Regions from separate parts of the Stenotrophomonas rhizophila genome, predicted to be linked through region 3. Evidence: predicted binding sites of a transcription regulator. Region 3 holds the regulator's gene; each other region holds the start of a gene.
What was found. The regulator HrcA, encoded in region 3, represses chaperone genes, less so after heat shock. The targets are predictions, from matches to a motif close to TTNGCACTCNNNNNNNNNGAGTGCNAA.
Positions count from the first base shown of each region.

Region 1: BAY15_RS17140 (co-chaperone GroES) is a predicted target of HrcA. The motif match lies at 6,009-6,035, and genes of this name have one in related genera.
Region 2: rpoH (RNA polymerase sigma factor RpoH) is a predicted target of HrcA. The motif match lies at 3,168-3,194, and genes of this name have one in related genera.

Region 1 is NZ_CP016294.1:3,837,669-3,847,396, reverse strand. Features, by position in the region: gene BAY15_RS17165 (excinuclease ABC subunit UvrA) at 1-608, shown strand, start outside; gene BAY15_RS17160 (TlpA family protein disulfide reductase) at 584-1,168, opposite strand; gene BAY15_RS17155 (protein-disulfide reductase DsbD domain-containing protein) at 1,165-3,531, opposite strand; gene cutA (divalent-cation tolerance protein CutA) at 3,531-3,869, opposite strand; gene BAY15_RS17145 (endonuclease) at 4,017-5,801, opposite strand; gene BAY15_RS17140 (co-chaperone GroES) at 6,081-6,368, shown strand; gene groL (chaperonin GroEL) at 6,459-8,108, shown strand; gene BAY15_RS17130 (serine hydrolase domain-containing protein) at 8,178-9,341, opposite strand; gene BAY15_RS17125 (3-deoxy-7-phosphoheptulonate synthase) at 9,643-9,728, shown strand, end outside.
Region 2 is NZ_CP016294.1:3,883,504-3,893,231, forward strand. Features, by position in the region: gene purD (phosphoribosylamine--glycine ligase) at 1-1,098, shown strand, start outside; gene BAY15_RS17350 (hypothetical protein) at 1,239-2,201, opposite strand; gene rpoH (RNA polymerase sigma factor RpoH) at 2,282-3,157, opposite strand; gene BAY15_RS17360 (hypothetical protein) at 3,463-7,077, opposite strand; gene BAY15_RS17365 (Ig-like domain-containing protein) at 7,088-9,728, opposite strand, start outside.
Region 3 is NZ_CP016294.1:1,857,530-1,867,257, forward strand. Features, by position in the region: gene BAY15_RS08490 (SGNH/GDSL hydrolase family protein) at 1-1,135, opposite strand, end outside; gene BAY15_RS08495 (LysR family transcriptional regulator) at 1,232-2,149, shown strand; gene recN (DNA repair protein RecN) at 2,195-3,859, opposite strand; gene hrcA (heat-inducible transcriptional repressor HrcA) at 3,952-5,019, shown strand; gene grpE (nucleotide exchange factor GrpE) at 5,102-5,617, shown strand; gene dnaK (molecular chaperone DnaK) at 5,748-7,682, shown strand; gene dnaJ (molecular chaperone DnaJ) at 7,843-8,970, shown strand; gene pdxY (pyridoxal kinase) at 9,079-9,728, shown strand, end outside.

The DNA of each region.
Region 1 (9,728 bases), 2.0 Mb from region 3:
GCGACACCTGCGAAGGCGAAGGCTTCGTGCACGTGGAGCTGCTGTTCATGCCCAGCGTGTACGCGCCATGCCCGACCTGCCACGGCCAGCGCTACAACGCCAAGACGCTGGAGGTGGAGTGGAACGGCCGCAGCATCGCGCAGGTGCTGGCGATGACGGTGGAAGAGGCGCTGGCGTTCTTTGCCGGTGAATCGGTCGTGCAGCGTCCGTTGCAGCTGCTGCGCGACATCGGGCTGGGCTATCTGCGGTTGGGCCAGCCCGCCACGGAACTGTCCGGTGGCGAAGCGCAGCGGATCAAGCTGGCCACCGAACTGCAGCGCAGCCAGCACGGCAGCAGCCTGTACGTGCTCGACGAGCCCACCACCGGCCTGCATCCGGCCGACGTGGACAAGCTGATGGCGCAGCTGCACGGGCTGGTGGATGCGGGCAACACAGTGGTGGTGGTCGAGCACGACCTGCGCGTGGTGGCCGATGCCGACTGGGTGATCGACGTGGGTCCCGGCGCGGGCGAGCAGGGTGGGCAGATCGTGGCGGCGGGAACACCCGAGCAGGTGAGCCGATCGAAAGCAGGCAGGACGGCGGGCTACCTGCGGCGGTTCTTCGCCTGACTGCCCACCCACCGTTCGACCTCCCCCTCTGCGAACGGCCCCAGCTTCTGCTTGACGATCTTCCCGTCCGCACCCACCAGCACCGTGTAGGGCAGCAGACCCTGGGCGTTGCCCAAGCGCACGCTGGCGTCATCCGGCGCAGGCTGCTCGATCACGATCGGGTAGGTCACCGGCACGCGGTCAAGAAAATCGCGTACGCCGTCCGGCGTATCGATGGCCAGGCCCACCACCTGCACGCCATCGGCCGGCTGTGCAGCGGCAAACGCGGCCAGCATGGGCATCTCTTCCACGCACGGACCGCACCAGCTGGCCCACACGTTGATCAACAGGGGGCGGCCACCGAAGCGGGCGAAGTCCACGGGCGTGCCATCCACGTCCGGCAGGGTGATGGCCGGCATCGCATCGCCGGGTTGGGCCGGCGCGGCGGCCGGGCGCTCCACTGCGGGAAACCGCGTTTCCTGTGGCGTGCGTGCCACGTAGTACACGCCGGTGCCCAACCCCAGCGCCGCAGCCAGCGCCGCCACCACCATCAACGAGGTGCGGGGCGGCGTCGTGCTCATCGCGCGGTGCGCAGCAGCGCTTCTTCCACCAGTGCCTGGGTCAGCACGGTGGGCAGCACGGTCGGCGGTGCGCCGGGGCCGTAGACCACGTACAGCGGCACGCCGACCGCCTTGTGTTCTTCCAGGAACGCGGTGATCTCCGGATCCACGTTGGTGTAGTCACCGCGCATGTACACCGCGTTGGTACGGCGCAGGGTTTCCTCGAAACCCTGGGTGCCCAGCACCGCGCGTTCGTTGGCCTTGCAGGTCACGCACCAGTCGGCGGTCATGTTGACGAACACCACGCGGTTGTCCTGGCGCAGCCGGTCGAGCATCTGCGGCGAATAGGCCACCACGTTGTCGGCGGCGGCCAGTGCGGCTTTGGCCGGTGCAGCGATGCGTGTCACGCCCCATACCGGCACGAGTGCGCCCAGCAGCAGCACCAGCGCCAATGCGGCACCGACGCGCTGGCTGCGCCAGCGGCTGCGCTCGAACCACCACAGCGCCAGGCCCAGCACCACCAGCCCGGCCAGCACCAAGGCCATCGCATCCACGCCACGCTGCTTGCCCAGCACCCACAGCAGCCACAGCGCGGTGGCATACATCGGGAAGGCCAGCACCTGCTTCAGGGTTTCCATCCACGCGCCCGGGCGCGGCAGGCGCTTGGCCAGCGAAGGCACGAAGCCGATCAGCAGGAACGGCAGCGCCAGGCCCAGGCCCAGCATCAGGAACACCAGCATCGCCGGCACCGCCGGTGCGGTGAAGGCATAGGCCAGCGGCGCCCCCATGAACGGCGCTACGCACGGGCTGGCCACCACGCAGGCGAGCACGCCGGTGAAGAAGTCGCCCATCGGTCCGCTGCGCGAGGCCAGCGACTGGCCCACGCCGCCCAGGCTGCCGCCCAGGGTGAACACCCCGGACAGGCTCAAGCCCACGGTGAACATCAGGTACACCAGTGCGGCAATGAACCACGGGTGCTGCAGCTGGAAGCCCCAGCCCGCCGCCTGCCCGGCGGCACGCAGCGCCAGCACCAGTGCGCCAATCGCGGCGAACGCCACCAGCACGCCTGCCGTGTACCAGAGCGCGTGGCTGCGCGCGCGCTGGCGGCTTTCGCCGCTCTGCGCCACGCCCAGCACCTTCAGCGACAGGATCGGCAGCACGCACGGCATGAGGTTGAGGATCAGGCCGCCGGCCAGGGCCAGCAGCAACGCGGTGATCAGGGTGATCGGCGTGGCACTGCCGCTGCTGCCCGGCGGACGCGTGCGCTGGTCGTTGTCGGCGCTGGCGTCGGGCGTGCCGTCGGCGGGCAGCGCCAGCGCCGGTTCGTTCGGGCGGATCAGCATCGGCTGGGTCGCAATGCCGTTGGCCTCGCGTTCCTGCGCACGCTTATCGCGCGTCACCAGCGGGGCGATCACTTCGCTGCGGCGCGCTTCTTCACCCGCACTGGCGTTGACCTTGCCGGCCGGCAGCGCCAGCTTCACCCGCCGGGTCATCGGCGGGTAGCAGATGCCATCGGTCTGGCAGCCCTGGAAGGTGATCACCAGCGTGGCATCGGCGGCCTCGGCCACGCTGCGGCGCAGCGGCAGCTTCACATCGACCTGGTCGAAATACACCGACACATCGCCGAAGTGCTCGTCGCGGTGCGACTTGGCGGCCGGCCACAGCGGCTTGTCCGCGCGGATGCCCGGAGCGCCTTCCAGCTTCAGCGAAGTGCGGTCGCGGTAGAGGTAGTAGCCCGGCGCCGGACTGAAACGCAGCAGCACGGTATTGCCATCGCCGACGATGGCTTCGAAGCCGAAGGCGCGTTCGGACGGAAGCGGCAGTGACGGGGTGCTGGCCGCGCCGGGCAGGCGCAGGCCAGCGGCGGCATTGCCGGCCAGCGGGTTGTTGAACGGCGACGCGGCCGGGCCGCCCAAGGCCGGGGTCATGGCGCTGTCGGCGCGGGCGCCGCCACCCGGCAGCGTGACCTGCACGCTGCGCTTCTGCGGCGGGTAGCACACGCCGGCATCGGCGCAGCCCTGGTAACGCACTTCCAGCGTCACCGTTTCAGCACCGTCGGCAGCCTTGCCGGGCAGGACGGCGGTCAGCCGCTCACGGTAGGTTTCCACTTCGCCGAAGAAGTCATCGTGGTGCTTTTTGCCGGCCGGCATCTGCAGCGCCTCGGCACTGAAGCCGGCGTCGCTCTTGACCGTGGTGCGGTGGCGGTAGAGGTAGTAGCCCGGCGCGATCTTCCAGCTCACCTCGATACGGTCGCGGTCGCGCGCCTGCGCGCTCAGCCCGAAGGCTTCATCCACCGGCAGCAGGTCTTTCTCGCTGACGGCCAGTGCCGGCAGGGACACCACGAACAGCGCGCACAGCGCGGCAACACGACGAAACAGCGTCATCAATCAGTTTCCTCTCGGGTCTGGGCCCGAATCCAATCCAGGTACGCCGGCAGGCCGGCGCGGGTTTCGACCGCGATGCACTCGGGGAGTTCATACGGGTGCAGCACCTGCACGCGCGCGATGGCCGCATCCAGGCGGCTGCCGGTGGTCTTGATCAGTAGTTGGACCTCAGCGTCCTCGGTTACCTCACCGTGCCAGCGGTAGGTCGAGTGCGCCCCGTCCAGCCGGGTCACGCAGGCGGCCAGGCGTTCTTCCACCAGCGCATGCGCCAGCCGCGTGGCGGTGGCCGCATCGGGGCAGGTGGTCAGGAGGATGAATACGGGATCGGGGGTCGACATGACCGCCGAGTATAGAGATCGCGGCGTGGCGATGCCGGCCGGTTCCGCCTGGGAACCGGCCGGAGAATCGAATCCCGGTGGCACCGGCGGGTGGCCGGCGCACCGTATTGCCCTGGTGCCGGCGCCTGGCCGGCAACCCGGGATGCCTCAGTTCGCCAACTCGCAGGTTGCCGGCTTGGCCGACGTGAACAGGGCGGGCGTACCCCATTCCGGGTGGTCGATGAACGGGTTGCGGTTGCCCTGGAAGCTGTAGATCACTTCATTGCGGGCTTTTTCTGCAGCATCCGGCGGGTCGGACAGGTGCCAGTCGATCAGGGTCGAGAGCAGGCCCATGTAGGCCGGCGAGGCGGAGGTCTTCACGATCCTGCTGCGGTCGTCGGTCAGCTCCAGGTCCGGTTCGGACTGGCCGGTGGCTGCGTCCTTGCCGCCCTCATAACGGATCGCCATGTACATCACCGCACGCGCCATGTCGCCCTTGCGGTGGCCCCACACCTCGAAGGTGCCGGCATTCCCGTCCGGGGTGCGTACCCAGTTGGAATTGCCCGGGTAGCCGCCACTTCCCCCGCCGGTGCCGTTGTTGGCCTCGGTGGCGCGCTCGCCGCAGTTGCTGTCGCACTTGGCGAACGGCTTGTTGCCGCGGTCCGCGTTCCACTGCGCATCGGTCAGGTACAGCATGTGGGTGTCGGTATAGGGCGCGTACGGCAGGCCCTTGTCGCCGGTGGTGCTGGCAAAGCCCAGTGAATTGGGCCAGGTGTGCTCGCGGTTGTAGGTCAGCCCGCTGCCGGTGCCGGCCCGGTCGGTGACCTTGGCGTAGCTGCGGTTGCGGTACGCGTCCAGGATGCGGCCGCTGTTGTTGGGATCCTCGTCGGCGATTTCCAGGATGGTCCACGTGCTTGTGCCCGTGCCGCTGTACGGGTACGAGGTGTGGCCCTTGATGGTGGCGTGCAGCGAGCAGCGCAGCTGGCCGGGGCTGGAGGTGTTGACCTTCGAGTAGTAGCTGCCCGGATCCGGGTCCGGACCGGGATCGGTACCGCCGGCGGCCACGGTGAACGCGATGCGCGTGTCGGCCGCCGGTCGTGCGCCCTGGGCGTCCTTGATGCGCGCGGCGCGTATGTCGAAGCGGCAGGCTTCGCCGGCCACCAGTGCGGTGTTGGTGGACAGGGTGAAGCGGGTACCGCTGCTGGCGTGGGTGAGCGGCACCGTGCCGGACTGGCCGCAGCTCAGGGTGAACGCACCGGCGCTGACGGTGACGCTTTCACTGAAGGTCACGGCCAGGTCGGCAGCGGCCGGGAAGCTGGTTGCGCCCTGTTCCGGGGTGGTGGTGCTCACCGACGGCGGGGTATTGGGCCCGGTGCTGCCGCCGCCGCTGAAGGTCTGGCCGGTGTTGCAGGCACCGAAGGTCTGCGCAGCCGATCCGGCCCAGGTGAAGTGGGTGTACTGGCTGCCGCTGCCGGTGAGCTGCAGGGACGTGCCCGGGGCGGTGCTGTTGCTCTCGCTGACCGGGATGTTCTGGCTGGTCAGGCCGGCGGCCGGGCCGCCGGAGGCGGTGATGGTGCCTTCGTAGCTGATGAACTGGACGACCTTGCCGCTGGCATCCACCAGCGCGATGCCGTCGTTGGCGCCGTTCTGCAGGCCGTTGGTGGGGTAGGTGACGGTGGCGATGCTGGCCTTGCCGCAGCCGGCGGCGGTACCGGCCGGCACGGCGTTGTTGGCATAGACCGTGGCCGCCGACGGAGTGCTGCCGTTGTACAGGTACAGCCGGTAGGTACTGAGGTCCTCGCCGCCGGTGGCGACCACCTCGATGGCTTCGCCGACATCCCCGGCCGGGGTGCTGTCGTCGTAGTGCAGTTCATTGATGAATACGTCCGCCTGGGCGGAACCAGCGGCCAGCGCCAACAGGCACCCCAGGGACAGCGGTGTGAGCAACCTCATCTACGTCTCCTTGTGATTGGGTTTTGCTGGCCGAATCTAGCTAATCCATATGACACATCTATCGATTTGTCGGATTCGGCACTCCGCAGTGGGACGCGCGTCAAGAAAATGGCGGTCGGGGGGAATTCGTCGGCACCCCCTTGAAAGGGCTCGGGACAGCACCATCTCTGCCCTGTCCCGCACTGGCGGGTTTTTTCACGAGCGGTGCTGGCAGTCACCTGGGGTGAGTGCTAATATCGCCGGACTTTTTCAAACCAATCAACAACTTAAGAGGCATGCATGAACATCAAGCCGCTTCACGACCGCGTTGTGGTCAAGCCGATCGAAGCCGACGAAGTCTCCGCCGGCGGCATCGTCATCCCCGACTCGGCCAAGGAAAAGTCGACCAAGGGTGAAGTCGTGGCCGTGGGCCCGGGCAAGCCGCTGGACAACGGCAGCGTGCGCGCGCCGTCGCTGAAGGTTGGCGACAAGGTGATCTACGGCCAGTACGCCGGCAGCACCTACAAGAGCGAAGGCGTGGAATACAAGGTCCTGCGCGAAGACGACATCCTCGCCGTCATCGGCTGAGTTTGCGCCGCCGGGCTCGCCCCGCCGCTTCTTCTTTTTTCAGATCAACGCAGCCGGGCATCGCCCGGCGCCACATAAAAGGTAATCGCAATGGCTGCCAAGGAAATTCGTTTCGGTGAAGACGCCCGCGCCCGCATGGTGCGCGGCGTCAACGTTCTCGCCAATGCCGTCAAGGCCACCCTGGGCCCGAAGGGCCGCAACGTCGTGCTCGAAAAGAGCTTCGGCGCCCCGACCATCACCAAGGACGGCGTGTCCGTCGCCAAGGAAATCGAACTGGCTGACAAGTTCGAGAACATGGGCGCGCAGATGGTGAAGGAAGTCGCCTCGCGTACCAACGATGACGCCGGCGACGGCACCACCACCGCCACCGTGCTGGCCCAGGCCCTGATCCGCGAAGGCGCCAAGGCCGTGGCTGCCGGCATGAACCCGATGGACCTCAAGCGCGGTATCGACAAGGCCGTGGTCGCCGCCGTCGCCGAGCTGAAGAACATCTCCAAGCCCACCGCCGACGACAAGGCGATTGCCCAGGTCGGTACGATCTCGGCCAACTCGGACGAGTCGATCGGCAACATCATCGCCGAAGCGATGCGTGAAGTCGGCAAGGAAGGCGTGATCACCGTTGAAGAAGGCTCGGGCCTGGAAAACGAGCTGGACGTGGTCAAGGGCATGCAGTTCGACCGCGGCTACCTGTCCCCGTACTTCATCAACAACCAGCAGGCGCAGACCGCCGACCTGGATGATCCGTACATCCTGCTGCACGACAAGAAGATCTCCAACGTGCGTGACCTGCTGCCGGTGCTGGAAGGCGTCGCCAAGGCCGGCAAGCCGCTGCTGATCGTGGCTGAAGAAGTCGAAGGCGAAGCGCTGGCGACCCTGGTGGTCAACACCATCCGCGGCATCGTGAAGGTCGTGGCCGTCAAGGCACCGGGCTTCGGCGACCGCCGCAAGGCAATGCTGGAAGACATGGCCACCTTGACCGGCGGCACCGTGATCTCCGAAGAAATCGGCCTGTCGCTGGAGAAGGCGACCATCGCCGACCTCGGCCGCGCCAAGAAGGTGCAGGTTTCCAAGGAAAACACCACCATCGTCGACGGCCAGGGCGACCAGGAAGCGGTGCAGGCACGCGTGGCCCGCATCAAGACCCAGATCGAAGACACCTCGTCCGATTACGACCGTGAGAAGCTGCAGGAACGCGTGGCCAAGCTGGCCGGCGGTGTTGCCGTGATCAAGGTCGGTGCGTCGACCGAAATCGAAATGAAGGAAAAGAAGGACCGCGTCGACGACGCCCTGCACGCTACCCGTGCGGCGGTCGAAGAAGGCGTGGTGCCGGGCGGCGGTGTTGCCCTGGTCCGCGCGGTCACCGCGCTGGCTGGCCTGAAGGGCGCCAACGAAGACCAGAACCACGGCATCCAGATCGCCCTGCGCGCGATGGAAGCCCCGCTGCGTGAAATCGTCGCCAACGCCGGCGAAGAGCCGTCCGTGATCGTCAACAAGGTCAAGGAAGGCACCGGCAGCTACGGCTACAACGCCGCCACCGGCGAGTTCGGCGACATGCTGCAGTTCGGCATCCTGGACCCGACCAAGGTGACCCGTTCTGCCCTGCAGAACGCTGCCTCGATCGCCGGCCTGATGATCACCACCGAAGCGATGGTGGCCGAAGCCCCGAAGAAGGATGACGGCGCCGGCGCAGCAGGCGGCGGCATGGGCGGCATGGGTGGCATGGGCGGCATGGACTTCTAAGGTCCCCGCACACGCGACATCCTGTCGTGCTGTAAACGAAGAACCCCGCCGAAAGGCGGGGTTCTTTCGTTAGGGGACAAACACCTTGTTGCCGTATTCCCAGGTCCACGGCGCGCCGGTGTCACCCAGGACGTAGCGCACCAGTGCGGGGAATGCCGCTTCGGCGCGCACATCGTTGCCCAGGATCACCACGCAGCGCTGGCCACGTGCCAGGCAGACCATCGTGTTGCCCACCGCGTCGTCATGCCCGCCTTTGTAGAAACCATGGCCCTGCGGGCCGTCGAACACCACCACGCCCAGCCCGGCGGCAAGGTCGGCACGCCGCTTCGCCGGGGGCAGTTCGTCCTGCAGCGTGGGGAACTGCGAGGCGGTGGTGATCGGCCACTGCGCGCGCACCAGCTCACGTCGCGATGCGGGCGAAAGGCCTTCACCGCTCACCAGTGCGGCGACAAGCCGCGCGATATCGGTGATGGTGGTGTCCATCGAACCCGCCGCCCGCACACGGCTGCGCTCGTCATGCGGTTCGGTGCTGCCGTCCTGGGTCCAGCCGTCGGCCAGGTTGCCGGCGAAGTCCGCGCGCCAGGTCATGCTGGTACGGGTCATGCCGAGGCGATCAAACACCCGCCGCTGCATTTCCCTGCCCACGTCCAGGCCTACGCCCTGTTCGAGCACGAACTGAAGCAGGATCAGCCCTTCCCCGGAATACGCATATCGCGTGCCCGGGTCGAAATGCAGCCGCAGTTTTCCCTCCGGTTCAAGGAAGGCGAAGTTGGAGAAACCGCTGCGATGGCTGAGCAGCATGCGCGGGGTGATCTGCTGCCAGCGCGGGTCATCCTTCAGGTCGGGCCAGGGCGCGTAGCGCTTGTCGGCCGGATACTCCGGCAGTGGACGGTCCAGGTAGGCGGCGATGGGGCGATCCAGATCCACGATGCCGTCGTCCACCAGCTGCAGCACCATGTAGGCAAACGCCGCCTTGGTCAGCGACGCGGCATACATGATGGTGTCCGGCTGCAGCGGCTCGCCGGCCGCATTGCGCTTGCCGGCCGCGTGCACCTGCACGACCTTGCCATCATCGATCACGGCCAACGCCAGCCCCTGGGCCTGGGTTGCCCGCATCAGACGCTGCATCTGCGCATCCACCGCAGGCGGGGACGGCAGCGCGTGGGGTGGGGCGGCGGCCAGCGCAGCGGACGCGGGCATCAACAGGGAGAACATCAGGACGAACGGGCGCATGCACGGCACTCCTCCGGGTCTCGGCGCCAATCGTACCGTCGGGCCTGCAGCCCTGAACACTGCACCCCAGTTGCGAATGAAACAGTTGGCACTCCCAAACCCCTGTGCTATCAATACTCCCCAATGAACGCACGCCACGCCAATTCCTACTTTTGGTATTACTTTCCGAAGCCACCGGCGGAGGAAGGCATGCGCTCACCCTGAAGAAACTTTCAGACGCATTCCCGAAAGCCGCCAGCGCACCTGGCGGCTTTTTTGTTGCCGCCGCGCTGGGGACCCCCACCTTCCAGGAGACACCCCCATGCCCCCCCACACCGACGACCTGCGCATCCGCAAGATCGAACCGTTGACCCCGCCGGCGCAGCTGTTGGCGATGCTGCCCTGCGA
Region 2 (9,728 bases), 2.0 Mb from region 3:
GGTGTCGAGCTGACCGTGGTCGGCCCGGAAGTGCCGCTGGTGGCCGGCGTGGTCGACCGCTTCCGCGCTGCGGGCCATCGCATCTTCGGGCCGACAGCGAAAGCGGCGCAGCTGGAAGGCAGCAAGGCCTACGCCAAGGACTTCCTGGCCCGCCACAACATTCCCACCGCGTTCTATGCCGTGCATACCGAGGTGGATGCTGCGCTGGCCTACGTCCGCGAGAAGGGCGCACCGATCGTGGTCAAGGCCGATGGCTTGGCGGCGGGCAAGGGCGTGATCGTGGCGATGACCCTGCAGGAAGCCGAAGACGCGGTGCGCGACATGCTGTCGGGCAATGCGTTCGGCGATGCCGGCGCGCGCGTGGTGATCGAGGAGTTCCTCGATGGCGAGGAAGCCAGCTTCATCTCGATGGTCGATGGCACCACAGCGCTGCCGATGGCCACCTCGCAGGACCACAAGCGCGTGGGCGATGGCGATACCGGTCCGAACACCGGCGGCATGGGCGCGTACTCGCCCGCACCGGTGGTCACCGATGAAGTGCATGCACGGGTGATGCGTGAAGTGGTCAATCCCACCGTGCAGGGCATGATCGCCGATGGCATCCCGTTCACCGGCTTCCTCTATGCCGGGCTGATGATCGATGCCAGCGGCGCGCCGAAGGTGATTGAATTCAACGTGCGCTTCGGCGACCCGGAAACCCAGCCGGTAATGCTTCGCCTGCAGTCGGACCTGGTGGAACTGGTGGAGGCGGCGATCGATGCACGCCTGCATGAAGTGGAAGCGCGGTGGGACCCGCGTCCGTCGCTGGGCGTGGTGATGGCGTCGGCGCCGTATCCGGAAACGCCGATCACCGGTGATGTGATCCGCGGGCTGGACCAGGTGCCGTCTACGGCCAAGGTGTTCCACGCCGGCACCACGCTGGACGCGCAGGGCCAGGTGCTCAGCGCTGGCGGCCGCGTGTTGTGCGTGGCCGCGCTGGGCGACAGCGTGGGCGATGCGCAGGCCAATGCGTATGCGGGCGTGGCGAAGGTGACGTGGGAACATGAGTTCCACCGCAATGATATTGGCTGGCGGGCGATCGCGCGCGAGAAGGCGTAAGAGCAGCCGACTAACAGTCGGCTCTACCCTCGGTAGGTGCCCACCGTTGGTGGGCACGCCTTTGGCGTAACAAAAAACCCGGCGATGCCGGGTTTTCTGTTTGATGCGTGCGTTGACGGATCAGGTGGTGGAACGCGCCTTCAGCCGACGGATGCGCTGGAGGTGCGATCCTGCTTGAGGAGTACTGCCACCACTTCGTTCATTCCCTTCACGCTTGCCAGTGCATCGGCCGTGAAACCGTCGCCATCCACCACACTTGGGACTGCTCCAGCATCAAGCAATACACGCACCTTGCCAAGGTCCTCGGGGAACTCCCCGTACCTGACAACGTGGTGCAGGGCTGAACTGCCGCTCCATGTTCGATTCACGTCCAGGTGCGGGTACCTCTCTAGAAACGCGTGCAGCTGGCGTGGTGTCCAGTGATTGACGCGGGCAAAGAGCATCTTCCCGAGCAGCAGTTGCTCAACGCTGTTGCCGCCAACGCCAGCTTGGACGAGGCTGTCGAGGTCCTGCTCGGCGAAGGCAAACGTTTCAAGCAGGCGCTCCACCGCCGCTACGCCCCCGCCTTGGGCGGCGGCCGTCAGCACCTGCACGCGCTCGCTGTAGGAAATGCTGGTGTTGTCGGAGAAGTGCTGTACAGCCGCCGCGTCGCCTAGGCCGGCGACGTCGATGAACTGGCGCATCAGCCTGCACTTCCAGTCATCGATGGCGGCAACCACGTCCGACCGCTGGTTCTCGTCTGCCAACCAGCGGGCAGTAGCACCGTTCTCGTCCCTCATGAATACGTCCGCACCACGCTGCAACAGCTCCATGACGCGGGCGGTGTCTCCCGCTTCAGCCGCTTCATGCAGCTGGGTCCTGCCCTCGCGCCCGCGGCAATTGATTACCATCGAGCCGTAGCTCGCGTGGCCGCAGAGTGCTATGGCATCCATCGGTGGCGAGGCCGGCGCCGCATTCTGCGGAAGTTGTTCTCGAGGAATAGGCGCAGCGGAAGCACCTGCGCCGGGTACGGTGGATCCAATCATCGCGATATCGCATTTGCCGTGGGGGCAGGAAGCGTAATTGCCATGGGTGGCGTCGCGCTTTCCAGAATCCATCGGCATGGCGGCTGGTCGACATGCTGCCGGCAAAAACAAAAAACCCGGCGAGGCCGGGTTTTCTGTCTACTGCGTTGGATGCCGCGTTACGCGGTGAACAGCGCCTTCATCTTCTTCAGCGCGTTCGCCTCGACTTGGCGGATGCGTTCGGCGGACACGCCGTACTCATCGGCCAGCTCCTGCAGGGTGACCTTGCTGTCGGCATCCAGCCAGCGGCGACGGATGATGTCGCGCGAGCGGGCGTCGAGTTCGGCCAAGCCTTCGCGCAGCAGCTGCAGCTGGTTGTCTTCGCTGTCGGCACGCTCGTACGCCATCGACGGGTCTTCGTCGTTGGCGACCAGGAACGCAGCCGGCGACGGCGGCGCATGTTCGTTGTCGTCATCGCTGGGCGCATCGAAACCGATATCGCGACCCGAGAGGCGCGATTCCATTTCCAGCACTTCGCGTTCGGACACGTTGAGGTCCTTGGCGACAGCGGTGACTTCCGCCGCGTTCAACCAGCCCAGGCGGGTCTTGGACTTGCGCAGGTTGAAGAACAGCTTGCGCTGCGCCTTGGTCGTGGCGACCTTGACGATGCGCCAGTTCTTCAGGATGAACTCGTGCATCTCGGCACGGATCCAGTGCACCGCGAAGGACACCAGGCGGACGCCCATGTCCGGGTCGAAGCGCTTCACCGCCTTCATCAGGCCGATGTTGCCTTCCTGGATCAGGTCGCCCAGCTGCAAGCCGTAGCCGTTATAGCCACGGGCTACGTGCACCACGAAGCGCAGGTGGGAATGGACCAGCTCGCGCGCGGCGTCCAGGTCCTGCTCGTCGCGGAAGCGGCGGGCCAGGTCCTGCTCGTCATCGACCGTCAACACCGGGATCTGGTGCACGGCGCCGATGTAGGCGTCCAGCGAACCGAGCGCACTGGGAATCGGAAGATTGTTTGCCACAAGGGCAGTAGACATGTTCTGGCTCATAGGGGTCATCTTATCAGTCCTGTATTTGGACTGCTGACAGTTCAAAAAGTTCCAGCGTTCCGCAGGTGAAACGCTGACGCAGATCAGGCCCCTAACGTACCGCGAAATGGTGACAGTTGCGAGTGGCCGCCGTTTCGCGCAATTCCAATATAAATCAATACGATACGAACCAAAACGTAACCACCACGTCGTTTTGGGCAGGACAATCCCACAAAGATTGGCCCATTCAGGATGAAAACGTTGCCAGGCATTCAGCCGAAGCGCCCGAATGAGATGAACGGTGGCAGGCCAGACAATGCCGAAGCCTAGTAATACCCGGACAGATTCAGGAAGAACCCCTTCGCTTCATACCGCAACTCGGTCAGGTCATCACTGAACTCGGTGAAGTTGTATCCCGCACCAATCTTGAAGTTCTGCCCCACCTGGCGGTCCACGCCCACCAGCCAGCCTTTCCTGTCGCCGCCCTCGCGCACGTCCAGCCAGCGGTATTCGCCCATCGCCTCCCACTGCGCGAACAACCGGTAGCGCAGCTGCAACGCGGAGAAGTTGACCCGGCTGTCCAGCCACGCACCCTCGCCGCGCCCGGTACGGTAATCGCCCCAGCGCCCGGCCAGCTTCCCGGCCAGCTCCCACCGGTCACTGAGCTGCATCACCCCTTCGAACGAGACGATCTGCGATTTCTGGTCGTACACGTTGCCACCTTCCTGGCCCAGCGACGCCACGTCGTAGAGATACGTGTACTTGCCGAAGGCCGCCCAGCGCGTGTTGTCGTGCGGACGCCAGGCAAAGCCCAGGTTGGACTCCACCAGCTTGGCATCGGCCAGCGGGTTGCGCTTGTCATCGGTGTCGGCGTAGTTGGCGCGCAGCGCGATGCGCCAGTCCTCGTTGACCTTGTACAGCAGCCGGTTGGTGGTCACCCACTGCCGACGATCCTCAGCGCCTTCGTCGCGGCGGTATTCGAGCTTGCTCGTCCACTGCGTATCGGCATCGGTGCGGCCACCGCTGACGCTGTAGGCGCGGCGATCGACGCGCCCGGTCGTCGCGTCCAGTTCGCCGTCCATCACGCTGAAGCCCAGCGTCCAGCCCTGCGCGGGGTAGAAGTCCATGCCGAAGGTATGCACCAGCCCGGCGCTGTCGTCGCGACGGTCCTTCAGGTACTGGCTTTCGTTGAACACGTTGACCTGGTTGCTCAGGCGCCAGCGCTGGCCGAGCGTCCAGCCCGACTGCAGCCCGGTGTCGTAGAGCGGGTCGGTGGTGGTGCGGTCGGTGCTGTAGCTGTAGTTGCCATAGAAGCTGTGCTCGGGGGTCATCCAGTACTCGCCCTCGAGCTTGGCGCCATCGCCGCGGCTGCCGCTGCTCACTTCCGCCCCCAGACTGGAGCGGTCGCCGAACAGGTAGCGCGCGCCCAGCGTGGCCAGGTCGTTCTTCTCGTAGGCGCCGCTGTCGTCATCCACGGTCAGCTGCCCTACCCCGTACAGCTCCCACTTGGCACCGAAGCGCTGCCGGTAACTCAGTGCCGCCAGGGTGCCGTCCACGTCGGTGCCGGCGTTCTCTTCGCGCACGCGGCGCAGCTCGGCCCCGAGCTGGCCGTCGTTGCCCAGCCGCCAGTCCATGGTCAGCTGCGACTGCTCCACCGCCACCTCACCGCGCTCGGCGCGGCTGTGCCGGCCATACAGACTCAAGTTGTCGGTGAAGTAGCCCAGGAATTCGGCACCGTATTCCTCCAGCGCCAGCCCACTGTCCATGCGCGAGACCGAGAAGCCGGCGTCCACGTCGCGCCACCAGGCGCCCATGCTCCAATCCTGCTTGGTCCAGCCCAGCTCGCGCAGGTTGGCGCGCGCTTCCACCGCGCGGGCATCGCCCTTGCGGTCGCCGCTGACCGGGTTGCGCTGGATGAAGCTCAGGCCGCCGTTGTCGGAGTAGAAGATCGGCGCTGCGGTGGCTTCGGTACGGGTCTGCTCCAGCTTGAGGTAGGTGCCACGCCCGGCCTGCAGGGTCAGGTCGGCGCCCATCAGGCTGTAGTCGTCGCCACTGCGGTTCTCGTCGACGTAGGTGCCGCCCACCGCCACGTGGTCGCCGAACCACTGCTTGCCGCGCAGGCCGGCGCTCACGTCGTCGGTGCTGAAGCCCAGCGGGATGTACTCGTAGTCCACCAGCAGCAGCTGGTCATAGCCATCCAGCGGCGTATCGCGGGTCAGCGTGCGTACGTTCTCGCGCGTGATCTGCGACAGCGCGCGGGTCAGGAACAGGCGGCCCTGGATCTCGTTGATCTCGTAATCCCGACCGCGCTGCAGGGTGGTGCGTGTCTCGGTGCGCCCGGTGGTGCGATCGCGCACTTCCATCACCACCTGCTCCGAGCCGGGCAGCAGGTCGGTGTGGCGCAGGTAGTAGAGGCTGCCGCCGGTGCCGAGGAACTCGGTGTGGCCGAGCGCGGACTGCGCCTCGGAACCGAAGGCCTTGAGCAGCGAACGCGGGTCGCCCAGCGGGGTGGTTGCGCGCGAGCGCCAGCTCACCGCCGCGCCGTACAGCGAACGCACATACTGGCCGTACTCGGTGCCGGTGAAGCCAGTGGCGAAGTTGCCCCACAGCGCCTGGTTCTGGTCCCAGTCCACGCGCACGTACAGCTTGCCCTGGGTGTCGATGTCGCGATACGTGGTGGAGTCGTCACCGTATACCGGGTAGTACTGGTCCGGATCCAGGCGGCGGAACACGTCGCGGGCGTCGGCATCCAGGAAGCCGTCGAACAGCCGCTTCAGCTCGCGGTCGTAGGTGTCGGCCTGCGCGGTGACCAGGTACTTCCCGCGCAGCTTGCTCTTCAGGTAGAACGCCAACCGGCCTTCGCTGAGGAAGCTGTCGTCCTGGTCGCGGTCGGCGGCGAGTGGATCCAGGTTGCCGCTGGCGGTATTGCGCGACAGCGTTACATCGGCCAGCGCCACCAGGAAGCGGTAGCTGCCGGTCACTTCCACGTCGAGCGTGCGGGTCAGCGTCGGCGCGTCCATGGCCTCCACCTGCACGGTGTACCGGTGCTCGCCGATCGGCTCCAGGAACTCGGCGGCGAACTTCTGCTCCAGGTCCACCGGGAAGCTCTGCCCGTTGATCATCACCCGTGCATTGGGGCTCAACCCACGCCCGTAGATCCGCACCCGCGAGCCGTAGATGGGGATGTTCTGCTGGCGCAGCGCGTTCTGCCCGTAGATGGCATTGCTCAGCTGCTGGGCCTGCGCATCGTCGCCATCCAGCACGCGACCCAGGGTGCGCTGCACGTTGTCCCGCACCAGCTGGGTGCCGCGTTCGTAGTCGGTGGGCAGTACCAGCTGGAAGCGCTGCGCGTTGGTTTCATCGAAGGAACCATCCCGGCCGTAGGCCCGGGCGATGTACTGCAGGTCGTCGCCAACGCGCAGGTTGAGGTTTTCCGGCAGCTGCCCATCCCATTCGGTATTGCCGACGTAGTCCACCGGCATCTCGATGCGCGCCAGCGGCGTGACCAGGTCGATGTCGCTGCCACGGTAGATCACTACCTCCAGGCGCTCGATGAACGAGGCGTAGTTGTTGTAGCCGTGGAAGCGCAGCGGCTTGGTCAGCCGGCCGTTCTCGAACGGGGCCATGGAGCCGGTCTGCACATTGAGCACCGGCGCCGACAGCGCCGGATCTTCGGTGGCCCAGACCACGGCGCCATCGGGGAGCTCGGTAGCCGACGCACCATTGGGTGCCGGCACCACCGCACCGGGTTCTGCGGGACCGACGGGAGCATCCGCGGCCGGACGCACCTGCAGCAGCAGGTCATTGCCCTGCCGGCAGCCGTCCACCCCGCACAGGGTAGTGGGCACTTCGGGCAGCGGTTGCGGCGCCTGTGCGTGGGTCATCGGCGACCACAACGCCAACAGGAGCATCAGGGGGCTGAGTGAGGTCTTGCGGTTCATGGTCATCTCCTCAGCGGTCCGCACGGTCGGCGGGGCGGGCCGGCGCAGCGGGCTGCACCTGGACCTGCACACGGGCGGCAACCTCGGCAGGCAGCCGTGGCAGCAGGGCCTTGCGCAGCACCTCGGCGCGCTGCCCGGCCAGTGCGGGCGTGGCCTGCCCGGCGGCTACGCTCACCTGCCCCCCACCCTGCGTCTCCAGCGTGCGTGCTGCATGCGCCAGCACCGTCTCGGCAGCGGCGCCCAGCGTGGCCTGGCCGGGAACGAACAGCCCTTCCCCGACCTCCAGCACCGATTGCGGTGGCCCGGCGTTGAACCTGCCTTCCGGCAATGCCACGCCGAAGTCGAAGCGCACCGGCAACCCCGGGGTGATCCGGCGCAGCAGCGGATTGCGGGTCGTGAAGCGCGCGTCGGCTGGCAACGTGGTCGGATCGACCTTGAGGATGAAGTTGCGTCCGCGCGCCTGGCCACCGTTGATGCCGACCAGGTGGTAGCGGCCGTACGCATCGGTTTCGATCACCAGGCCTTCCACCGATGCCACGCGGACACCGGGGATGCCACGTTCGCCTGCGTCCTGCACGCCGTTGCCATTGCGATCATTGAACACGCTGCCGATGACCAGGCTTTCGTCCAGCAGTGGGTCGCCGATCACCTCCACGTCGGCCGAGGCCACGTTGCTGATGGTGGTGCCCAGCACGTCATTGGCGGTGATGCGGTTGGTATGCACACCCAGCCCCACGCCCGCCCCCACCCGCAGGTAGTACACCAGCGTGGCCGAACCACCGGCGCGGATGTCCAGGCCGTCGATGCGCAGCGGTGCCACGCCGCTGGCACGTGCGGCGTTGTCGATGTCCTGCGCTTCGAACCCGCCCGGGATGAAGGTGAAGCCGCTGGGCAGGGTGTCGAACAGGGTGACGCCCAGCGCGTCGAAGTCGCCCATGTTCTCCACGGTGACCACGTAGCGCACCACGTCACCCACCTTCACGCTGCGCTGGGTGGCCTGCTTGGTCAGGCGCAGCACCACCGCATCGGCGGTGACCACCACGTTGACCCAGCCTTCCACGCACACCGGGGTCGGCATCGAGGCATCGCAGATGTTGTAGCTGAAGTTGTCCAGGCCGCTGTAGCCGACGAAGGCGGTGTAGATGCATTCGCCGTTGCCGCAGGTTGCGCGCCCGTTGCCAGCCGCCCTGCCCAGTCGCATCGACGCCGGGTTGATGCGCGCACCGCTGGTGGTGAGGTTGTCCAGCAGCGGTACGGTGGTGGTGGTCCCACTGAGCACGGTGATGTTCTCGTCCACCACGTCCACGTCGTTGACCTGGGTCTGCACGTTGACCGTGGCACTGCTGCAGACCGCCGGCGAGGCCTGGTTGCAGAGGCTGTAGGTGAAGCTGTCGGCACCGCTGAAGTGGGTCATCGGTGTGTAGCGCACGCTGCCGTCAGGCAGCACCACCGCCGTGCCCATGGTCGGCGCGGTGGTGATGGTCACCGCCACCGTGCCCGGGTCGACCGGCGCGCCATTGGCCAGGTCGTTGGCCAGCACCGGCACATCGACGGCCGTGTCCTGCGGCGTGCTGGCCTGGTCGTTGTTGGCCACCGGGACGCTGTTCGGCGCTGCCGCCAGGGTCACCGACACCGTACCCACCGCGCATACCGTGGGCTGCGCCACCAGGCAGATCTGGTAGGTGGTGGTGTAGGTCGTCCCGGGCGTACCGGCAGTGACGTCGACGCTGCCGTCGGGCTGGATGGTCAGCGCCGGGGTGTTGGTCGGGGTCAGCACCACCGTGGTCGGGTCCACGGGCGTGCCGTTCAACGTGTCGTTGGTCAGCACGTTGGTCACGCCGGTGGCGCCGCCCGGGGGCACGCCGGGCACGCTGTCGTCATTGGCCACCAGTACGCCCGCGCTGGCCAGCGTCACCGACACCGTGCCGATATCGCACACCGCCGGCTGGGCCACCAGGCAGATCTGGTAGGTGGTGGTGTAGGTGGTGCCGGGCGTGCCCGCCGCGACGTTGACACTGCCGTTGGGCTGGATGGTGATGGCGGCGGTGTTGACCGGGGTCAGCACCACGGTGGCCGGGTCCAGCGCGGCACTGTTGTAGGTGTCGTTGGTCAACACGTTGGCCACACCGTTGGCGCCGGCGGCCGGCACATTGGTCACTGTGTCGTCCACCGCGTCGAGCAGGCCCGGCGTGGTGGCCAGGGTGACCGACACCGTGCCGATGTCGCACACCGTCGGCTGTGCCACCAGGCAGAGGCGGTAGGTGGTGGTGTAGGTGACACCCGGGGTACCGGCCGCCACGTCCAGGCTGCCGTTGGGCTGGATGGTCAGCGCGGTGGTGTTGTTCGGGGTCAGCACCACCGTGGCCGGGTCGAGCGCGGCGCCGTTGAAGGTGTCGTTGGCGAACACATTGAGCAGGCCGAGCGCACCGGTTGCCGGCACGTTGCTGGCGGTGTCGTCCACAGCGTCCAGCAGCGCGGCCGTGACAGTCACGCTGACCGTGGCGGTGTCGCACACGTTGAGGTTGGGCGCGGGCAGGCACGCCTGGTAGGTGAAGGTGTCGGTACCGGTGAAGCCTGCGTTGGGGGTGTAGCTGATGGTGTTGTCGCCGTTGACCACGGCGGTGCCGTTGGACGGCGGCACCGGCACGGTG
Region 3 (9,728 bases):
GCCGGGCCGGGTCGGCCGGATCGCGCAGGGCGGCGTCCAGGTCGATCACGGCATCGAACGGGGCCTCCTCGCGCAGCCAGGTATTGAGCTGCTGGCGCAGGGCATCCTTGTCCGTGGCGTAATAGTCGTCCAGCGGGGTGCCCGGCAGCGCCCCGGCAAACGGGGTCAGGGTGGCGCCGATGATCCGCACGCCGTGGGCATGCGCGCGCTCGACCAGCTGGCGGTAGCCGGCCTGGAGTTTAGCCAGCGACGGTCGCGGCTGGTCGCGGGCGAAGGCGGTGCCGGGCCAGCTGATGTCATTGATGCCGACGAGCACCACCACGCTGGCCACGCCGGGCACGCCCAGCACGTCGCGCTGGAACCGGGCCAACGCCGAGTCGCCCATCCCGTCACGCAGCAGCCGCCCGCCGGAAATGCCAGCGTTGACCACTGCCATGCCCTGCGGCGCCAGCCGGGCAGCCAGGTGGTCGGTCCAGCGCTGGTCGCGGTCGAGACTGGCGGTGGCGCCGTCGGTGATCGAATCGCCGATCACCACCACGGCACGCGCCGCCGCCGGCGCCTCCACCTCGATCCCGGTCAGGAACAGCCGCGCGGTGGTGGGGGTGCTGCCGCGCAGCGCAACGCGGCCGGTCTGGTCGCCCGGGGCGATCGCACTGGTCTGGCGCCCATCCCAGTGGAAGGTCTGCAGTGGCGTGGGACCCGCAACATACACGTCGACCTGCACGGCCTGCTGGGCGGCAATGGGCAGGGCAAGCGGGTCGCTCAGACGGTCCTGGCCGGGCGGGATGTCCGTGCCCGGGTGTCCGTCAAAGGACAGCGCGGCTGGCGCTGCCCCGGCGCTGCCGGCCACGCTGGCCGCGCCGATCCGCAGGGGCGTGGTGCCGTAGGCATTGCTCAAGCGCACGCGCAGCCGCGGCCCGCCCAGGCTGATCCGCGCGGTCTGGCGGAAGGTCTGGTCGTCCAGCACCTGCGGGATGCCGGTCGGAAACAGGAAGTCGGCGCCCCAGACCGGCTGCGGGCTGGCCTGCCAGCTCGCAACCCAGTGCGGTGGCGCGGGGGCACCAGACGCGGCGGCGGAGGTCGCGGCTGAAATGGTGAGCAGAGTGCCGGTGGCAAAGCGGATCAAGCGGTTCATGCGGGCCATCCCGTGGAAGAGGAGGCCATGGTGCGCGGCGGACCATCTGTGAAATAGACTGGCCATGGACAATCATCTATGAACTGAATTCATCCAATGCCCACGCCCGACATCAATCGCTCCGGCCAGCTGGAGATCTTCGTGCGGGTGATCGAAGCCGGCAGTTTCTCGGCGGCGGCCCGCGCGCTGGACATGAGTCCTTCGGCGGTCAGCAAGCTGGTGGCGCGGCTGGAACAACGGCTGGGCACGCGCCTGCTGCAGCGCTCCACCCGCCAGCTGCAGCTGACTCCGGAAGGCTGCGCCTTCTACGAGCGTGGCCTGCGCGTGCTGGCCGACCTGGACGAGGCCGAACGCTGCGCCAGCGCGCATGCCGAACCGCGCGGGCGGCTGCGGGTGAACAGCAACGTGCCGTTCGCCCACCATTTCCTGCTGCCGCTGCTGCCGGCCTTCCTGGAGCGGCACCCGCAGGTGGGGGTGGACCTCATGCTGACCGACGAGGTGATCGACCTGCTGGAGCAGCGTACCGATGTGGCGGTACGGGCCGGCCCGTTGAAGAGCTCCAGCCTGGTTGCGCGGCGGCTGGGCAGTACCCGGATGATGATCGTGGCGGCGCCGGCATACGCAGCCAGGCATGGACTGCCCGGGGATGCGGCTGCGCTGTTGGCACACAACCGGCTGGATATCGGTCATGCACGTGCGCAGACCGGCTGGCCGGTGCGTGAACAGGGGCAGGTGCAGACGGTGCCGACCGGCGGCAATGCACGTGCCAGCGATGGCGAGGCGTTGCGGCGGCTGGTGCTGGGCGGCGCCGGCATTGCGCGGCTGGCCGCGTTCCAGGTGCAGCACGACGTCGCCGCCGGGCGGCTGCTGCCGGTACTGGAACAGGCCAACCCGGGCGACCTGGAAGATGTGCACGCGGTGTTCGTCGGACAGGGCGGTTACCTGCCCCTGCGGGTGCGGGCGTTCCTGGATTTCCTCGTGGAACAGGTGGACCTGGCCAAGCCGTTGGCGTAACCCGGTCAGGCCATCGGCAGGTACCCACCGTTGGTGGGTACGCCGTCAGGTCTCCTGCAGGAGTTTCCGCGCGGCCGCGCGGGCTTCCTTGCTGACTTCCACGCCGCCAAGCATGCGCGCCAGTTCTTCCTCGCGGGCCTTGGCATCCAGCTTCTCCACCGCGCTCTGGGTCATGCCCTCCACCGGTGCCTTGCTGACCCGGTAATGGGCGTGGCCCTTGGAGGCGACCTGCGGCAGGTGGGTAACGCACAACACCTGCCGTTTCTCGCCGAGCGCGCGCAGCTTCTGGCCGACGATATCGGCCACCGCGCCGCCGATGCCGGAATCGACTTCGTCGAACACCATGGTCGGCACCGCATCCAGGCCCAGTGCGGCCACTTCAATGGCCAGCGAGATGCGTGAAAGTTCGCCGCCCGAGGCCACCTTGCGCAGGGCGCGCGGCGGCTGGCCGGCGTTGGCCGCCACCAGGAATTCAACGCGCTCGGCGCCGTTCGGGTCCGGCCTGGCGGCCGCGTGCGGTTCGATCTCGATCAGGAACTGGCCCCCGCCCATGCCCAGCTCGCCGATCAGCGTGGTGGTGGTCTCCGACAGCGCCTTGGCCGCGGTGGCGCGGCTTGCACTGAGCGTGGTCGCCACGGTCTGCCATTGCGCGGCCGCGCGGTCGATCTCGCCGGCCAGCGCCTGCAGGCGGGTATCGGCACCGCGCAGCTGCTCGACTTCGGCTTCCATCGCATCGCGGTGTTCGGCCAGGCCTTCCATCGGCACGCGGTGCTTGCGCGCCAGGTCGTGCAGGCGGCCGAGGCGGCGTTCGATGTCCTCGAACTGCTCCGGGTCGGCGTCGAGGTCGTCGTGGACCCGGTCGAGCAGGGCCAGCGCTTCGTGCAGCTGGATGACCGCGCTGTCCAGCAGCGCGTCCACCTCGCCCAGGCGGGTGTCGTGTTCGGCCACGCGGGCCAGGTCATGCCGGGTCTGCTGCAGCAGCTGCAGCACCGACACCTCATCGTCGCCATTGAGCCGGGCGGCGGCCACGTCGCAGGCGCTGACCAGCGCCCCGGCGTGGGCCTGGCGGCGGTGGCTGCTGCCCAGGGCGGCGATCGAGGCCGGCTCCAGGTCTTCGCGCTGCAGTTCGCCCAGCTGGTGTTCCAGAAAGCCGATGCGGTCGCTGACATCGCCCTGTCGCGACAGCGACTCGGCTTCGTCGACCAGGGCCTGCCAACGGCCAGCGGCCTGGCGCACCTGGACGCGCTCGGCCTCGTTGCGGGCGTAGGCGTCCAGCAGCGCCAGCTGCGAGGGCCGTGCCAGCAGCGCCTGCTGTTCGTGCTGGCCGTGGATTTCCACCAGCATGCCGGCCAGCTCGGTGAGCTGGGACAGGGTCACCGGGCGGCCGTTGATCCAGGCGCGCGAGCCGCCGTCGGCACGGATGATCCGGCGCAACTGGCACTGCTCCTCGTCATCCAGTTCGTTGTCGCGCAGCCATTGCCGGGCCGGGGCGTGTTCGCCCGGCGCGAACTCGGCCGACAGCTCCGCGCGCGCCGCGCCGTGGCGGACCACGCCGCTGTCGGCGCGCAGCCCGGACAGGAAGCCCAGCGCGTCGACCATCAGCGACTTGCCTGCGCCCGTCTCGCCGGAAACCACGGTCATGCCTGCGCCGAATTCCAGTTCGGTGGCGCGGACAACGGCAAAATCCTTGATCGATAGATGTCTGAGCATGGTATTGGGTTCTTGAGCCGCGCAACGCTAGCATGGGTGGGGCAGGCAGTGTTCCTGCCATTATCCAACGTCGCGTCTCACAGGTTGATTCCATGCACCCTTCCGCGCCCCATCTTGCGCCGCGCGCCCGCCATCTGCTGCGGACGCTGATCGCGCGCCACATCCAGGACGGTGAGCCGGTCGGCTCGCAGACGCTGGCGCGGCTGGCCGGGTTGGACGTCAGCCCGGCCACCATCCGCAACATCCTGGGTGACCTGGAAGACCTGGGCCTGCTCAGCTCGGCGCACGTCTCGGCCGGGCGGGTGCCCACCGCGCACGGCTACCGGGTGTTCGTCGACAGCCTGGTCAAGATGCAGCCGCCCGGCGAAAGCGAGCTGAGCCGCCTGCGCAGCGAGCTGTCCACCGGGGCGGGCACCCAGGCGCTGCTCGGCAGTGCCTCGGAGCTGCTTTCGGCGATGAGCCATTTCGTCGGCGTGGTCGGCGCGCCGCGGCGCGAACAGTTCGCGTTCCGCCACATTGATTTCGTGGCGCTGGATGCGCGCCGGGTGCTGGCCATCCTGGTGTTCGCCGACAACGAGGTGCAGAACCGGGTGATCGAGCCCAAACGCAGCTGGGAGCCGGCCGAGCTGGAGAAGGTGGCCAACTACCTCAATGCCCATTGCGCCGGCCGCCCGCTGGCCGAGATCCGCGCCACCCTGTTGGTGGAGCTGCGCCAGGCGCGCACGGAAATGGAGCAGCTGCTGGCCCACAGCGTGGAGCTGGCCGAGCAGGCGATGGCGCCGCCGGCCGACGACATGGTGCTGGCCGGGCAGACACGGCTGATGGGGGTGCAGGACCTGTCCGACCTGGACCGCCTGCGCGAGCTGTTCGACCTGTTCGCCAGCAAACGCGAGATCCTGCAGCTGCTTGAGCGCACCATCCAGGCCCCGGGCGTGCGCATCTTCATCGGCGAGGAAACCGGTGTGATGCCCCTGGAGAACGTTTCGCTGGTTACCGCCCCGTACTCGGCCGGCGGCCAGGTGCTGGGCGTGCTGGGGGTGATCGGGCCCAAGCGGATGGCCTACGACCGCATGATTCCGCTGGTGGAGGCCACTGCCCAGGTGCTCGGTGCGGCCCTGGATGCCCCGGCCGGCGGCGGATTGTCCCGGGATCGCACCTAAACACGCCCCCAGCTCTTGAATCGGGTCCGGCCGCCCACATTGGGGTGGGTGGAGGCGGAGAGTCACCGCCAAGGATCCGGAAATGAACCAAGATCAGCCTGATATCGCATCCCAGACCCCGGCCGGCGACGCCGCCACGGGCGATACCCTGCAGCAGCAGCTCGACGCCCTGCACAACGAAGTGGCGCTGCTCCGGTCCGAGTCGCTGCGTGAGCGCGCCGACCTGGACAACCAGCGCAAGCGCGTGGCCCGCGACGTTGAACAGGCGCGCCGCTTCGCCAACGAAAAGCTGCTGGGCGAGCTGCTGCCGGTGTTCGACAGCCTGGACGCCGGGCTCAATGCCGCCGGCGCCGAACCCAGCCCGCTGCGCGAAGGCCTGGAGCTGACCTACAAGCAGCTGCTCAAGGTCGCCGCCGACAACGGCCTGACCCTGCTGGACCCCACCGGCCAGACCTTCAACCCCGAACACCACCAGGCCATCAGCCAGGTCGACGCCCCCGGCGCGGCGCCGGGCAGCGTGGTCCAGGTGTTCCAGAAGGGCTACCTGCTCAACGATCGCCTGCTGCGGCCGGCCCTCGTCGTGGTCGCCCGGGACTGACCTGAACGCGTTTGGCCGCCATCGGACACAGCGTTCGATGGATGGGTTGAAAGTGTCAGCAGCGTCCCACACATCCCATTCATAACCCGGCAGCTGCCGGATGTTCCCCAAATTTTCAGGAGTCTCCCTCATGGGCAAGATCATTGGTATCGACCTCGGCACCACCAACTCGTGTGTGGCGATCATGGACGGCGGCAAGGCCCGCGTCATCGAAAACGCGGAAGGCGATCGCACCACGCCGTCCATCGTCGCCTACACCAAGGATGGCGAAGTGCTGGTCGGCGCCTCGGCCAAGCGCCAGGCCGTCACCAATCCGAAGAACACCTTCTACGCCGTCAAGCGCCTGATCGGCCGCAAGTTCACCGACGCTGAAGTCCAGAAGGACATCGCGCACGTGCCTTACGGCATCCTGGCCCACGACAACGGCGACGCCTGGGTGCAGACCAGCGATGCCAAGAAGATGGCGCCGCAGGAAATCTCCGCGCGCGTGCTGGAGAAGATGAAGAAGACCGCCGAAGCGTTCCTGGGTGAGACCGTCACCGAGGCCGTGATCACCGTGCCGGCCTACTTCAACGACAGCCAGCGCCAGGCGACCAAGGACGCCGGCCGCATCGCGGGCCTGGAAGTCAAGCGCATCATCAACGAGCCGACCGCTGCTGCCCTGGCCTATGGCCTGGACAAGGGTGACGGCAAGGACCGCAAGATCGTGGTGTACGACCTGGGCGGCGGCACCTTCGACGTGTCGATCATCGAAATCGCCAACGTCGACGGTGAGAAGCAGTTCGAAGTGCTGGCCACCAACGGCGACACCTTCCTGGGCGGCGAAGACTTCGACAACCGCGTCATCGAATACCTGGTGGACGAGTTCAACAAGGACCAGGGCATCGACCTGCGCAAGGATCCGCTGGCCCTGCAGCGCCTGAAGGATGCTGCCGAGCGCGCCAAGATCGAGCTGTCGACCAGCCAGCAGACCGAAGTGAACCTGCCGTACGTCACCGCCGATGCTTCCGGTCCGAAGCACCTGAACATCAAGCTGACCCGCGCCAAGCTGGAAGCGCTGGTGGAAGACCTGATCAAGAAGTCGATCGAGCCGTGCCGCATCGCCCTGAACGATGCCGGCCTGCGTTCGAGCGACATCAGCGAAGTGATCCTGGTCGGCGGCCAGACCCGCATGCCGAAGGTGCAGCAGGCCGTGACCGAGTTCTTCGGCAAGGAACCGCGCAAGGACGTCAACCCGGACGAAGCCGTGGCACTGGGTGCGGCGATCCAGGGCGGCGTGCTTGGCGGCGACGTCAAGGACGTGCTGCTGCTGGACGTGACCCCGCTGTCGCTGGGCATCGAAACCATGGGCGGCGTGTTCACCAAGATCATCGAGAAGAACACCACCATCCCGACCAAGGCCTCGCAGGTGTTCTCCACCGCCGAGGACAACCAGTCGGCGGTGACCGTGCACGTGCTGCAGGGTGAGCGCGAACAGGCCCGCTACAACAAGTCGCTGGCCAAGTTCGACCTCTCCGGCATCGAGCCGGCGCCGCGCGGCCTGCCGCAGGTGGAAGTGTCCTTCGACATCGACGCCAACGGCATCCTGCACGTGTCGGCCAAGGACAAGAAGACCAACAAGGAACAGAAGGTCGAGATCAAGGCCGGTTCGGGTCTGTCCGAGGACGAAATCGCGCGCATGGTCGCCGACGCGGAAGCCAACCGCGAAGAAGACAAGAAGTTCCACGAGCTGGTCCAGGCCCGCAACCAGGCCGACGCGCTGATCCACGGTACCCGTACCGCGATCAACGAACACGGCAGCAAGGTCGGTGGCGATGTCATCGGCAAGGTCGAATCGGCCCTGGCCGACCTGGAAACCGCGATGAAGGGTGACGACAAGGCCCAGATCGAAGCCAAGTCGAAGGTGCTGGAAGAAGCCGGCCAGTCGCTGTTCGCGGCGTCGGCCGCGGCCGAGCAGGGCGGTGCCGCACCGGGTGCCGATGCCGGCGCCGGCAACAATGGCGGCGCGCACGACGATGTGGTCGACGCCGAGTTCACCGAAGTCAAGGACGACAAGAAGTCCTGATCCGGACACGACGCGGGACGTTGCGCAGGCAACGTCCCGTTGTCATTCCACTGGGTCCTGACCGCCGTACCCCGGTGTGCCGGGGCGCCCGACGAAAGAGCGGACCTGGTTCCGCTCTTCCGCTTTGACGAATCCCGACTTCCGGATACTGATTCACACCATGAGCAAGCGCGATTACTACGAAGTGCTGGGTGTTACCCGCACGGCGACCGAAGAAGAACTGAAGAAGGCCTATCGCCGTTGCGCGATGAAGCATCACCCTGACCGCAATCCCGGCGACAGCGCCGCCGAAGCGGCCTTCAAGGAGTGCAAGGAAGCCTACGAAACCCTGTCCGATGCCAACAAGCGCCGCATGTACGATGCGCACGGCCACGCGGCCTTCGAGCACGGCATGGGCGGCGGTGGCGGCCCGGGTGGCCCGGACATGGGCGATATCTTCGGCGACATCTTCGGCAACATCTTTGGCGGTGCCGGCGGCGGTCCGCGCCAGGCCCGTCGCGGTGCCGACATCGGCTACGTGATGGAGCTGGACCTGGAAGAAGCGGTGCGTGGCATCGAGCGCCGCATCGAGATTCCGACCCTGGCCGAGTGCGACGACTGCCACGGCAGCGGTTCGGACGACGGGAAGGTGGAAACCTGCAGCGTGTGTCGTGGGCAGGGCCAGGTGCGCATCCAGCGTGGCATCTTCGCCATGCAGCAGGCCTGCCATAACTGCAACGGCCGCGGCCAGATCATCCAGAACCCCTGCAAGACCTGCCACGGCAATGGCCGGGTAGAGGAAGACAAGGTGTTGTCGGTCAAGGTGCCCGCGGGCGTCGACACCGGCGACCGCATCCGCCTGGCGGGCGAGGGTGAGGCCGGTCCGGCCGGCACGCCGCCGGGTGACCTGTACGTGGAAGTGCGGGTGCGCGAGCACGCCATCTTCCAGCGCGATGGCGACGACCTGCACTGCGAAGTGCCGATCCGCATCTCGCAGGCCGCGCTGGGCGACACCGTGCGCGTGGCCACCCTGGGCGGCTATGCGGAAATCCGCATCCCGGCCGAAACCCAGACCGGCAAGCTGTTCCGCCTGCGCGGCAAGGGCGTGCGTTCGGTGCGCAGCCGCAGCGAAGGCGACCTGTACTGCCGCGTGGTGGTGGAAACCCCGGTCAACCTGACCGCCGAGCAGCGCAAGCTGCTGGAACAGTTCGAAACCACCTTCACCGGCGAAGAAGCGCGCAAGCACTCGCCGAAGTCGGCGACCTTCATCGATGGTGTGAAGGGCTTCTGGGATCGCATGACCTCGTAAGCGGTTGGTTCCATCGGTAACGAAAACGCCGGGCACGTCCCGGCGTTTTTGTGCCTGCGATTCAGCGGGCAGGTACCGGCCGTTGGTCGGTACGCTCTAAAATGGGCCATGAACGATACCCTCGAAAGCCATCTGGTCCATGGGCGCCGCAAGCGCCCGGACGGTCCGTCGCCGGTCGACGTCATCTCGGTCCAGTCGCAGCTGGTCTACGGCCACGCCGGCAACAGCGCGGCGGTGCCGCCGCTGCGTGCGCTGGGCGTGCGCGTGGCCGAAGTGCCGACCACGCTGCTGAGCAATGCGCCGTTCTATCCGACCACGCGGGGCCGCGTGCTGCCGGCCGACTGGTTCGCCGACCTGCTGTTGGGCGCCAGCGAGCGCGGCCTGCCGGCGCGCGCGAAGATGCTGGTGTCCGGCTACTTCGGCAGCGTCGGCAATGGCGCGGCGTTCGCCGACTGGCTCGACACGGTGCTGCCGGCGTCGCCCCAGCTGCGCTACTGCCTGGACCCGGTGATCGGCGATACCCACACCGGTCCTTACGTGGAGCCGGGCCTGGAAACCATCTTCGCCGAGCGCCTGCTGCCGCATGCCTGGCTGGTCACCCCGAACGCGTTCGAGCTGGGCCGGCTGACCGGCCTGCCCAGCCTGGCCGAGGCCGATGCGATTGCCGCCGCGCAGGCGCTGCTGGCACGCGGGCCGGAATGGGTGCTGGCGCACAGCGTCGGCGGCGACCCGGGTGAGCTGGTCACACTGGCGGTCAG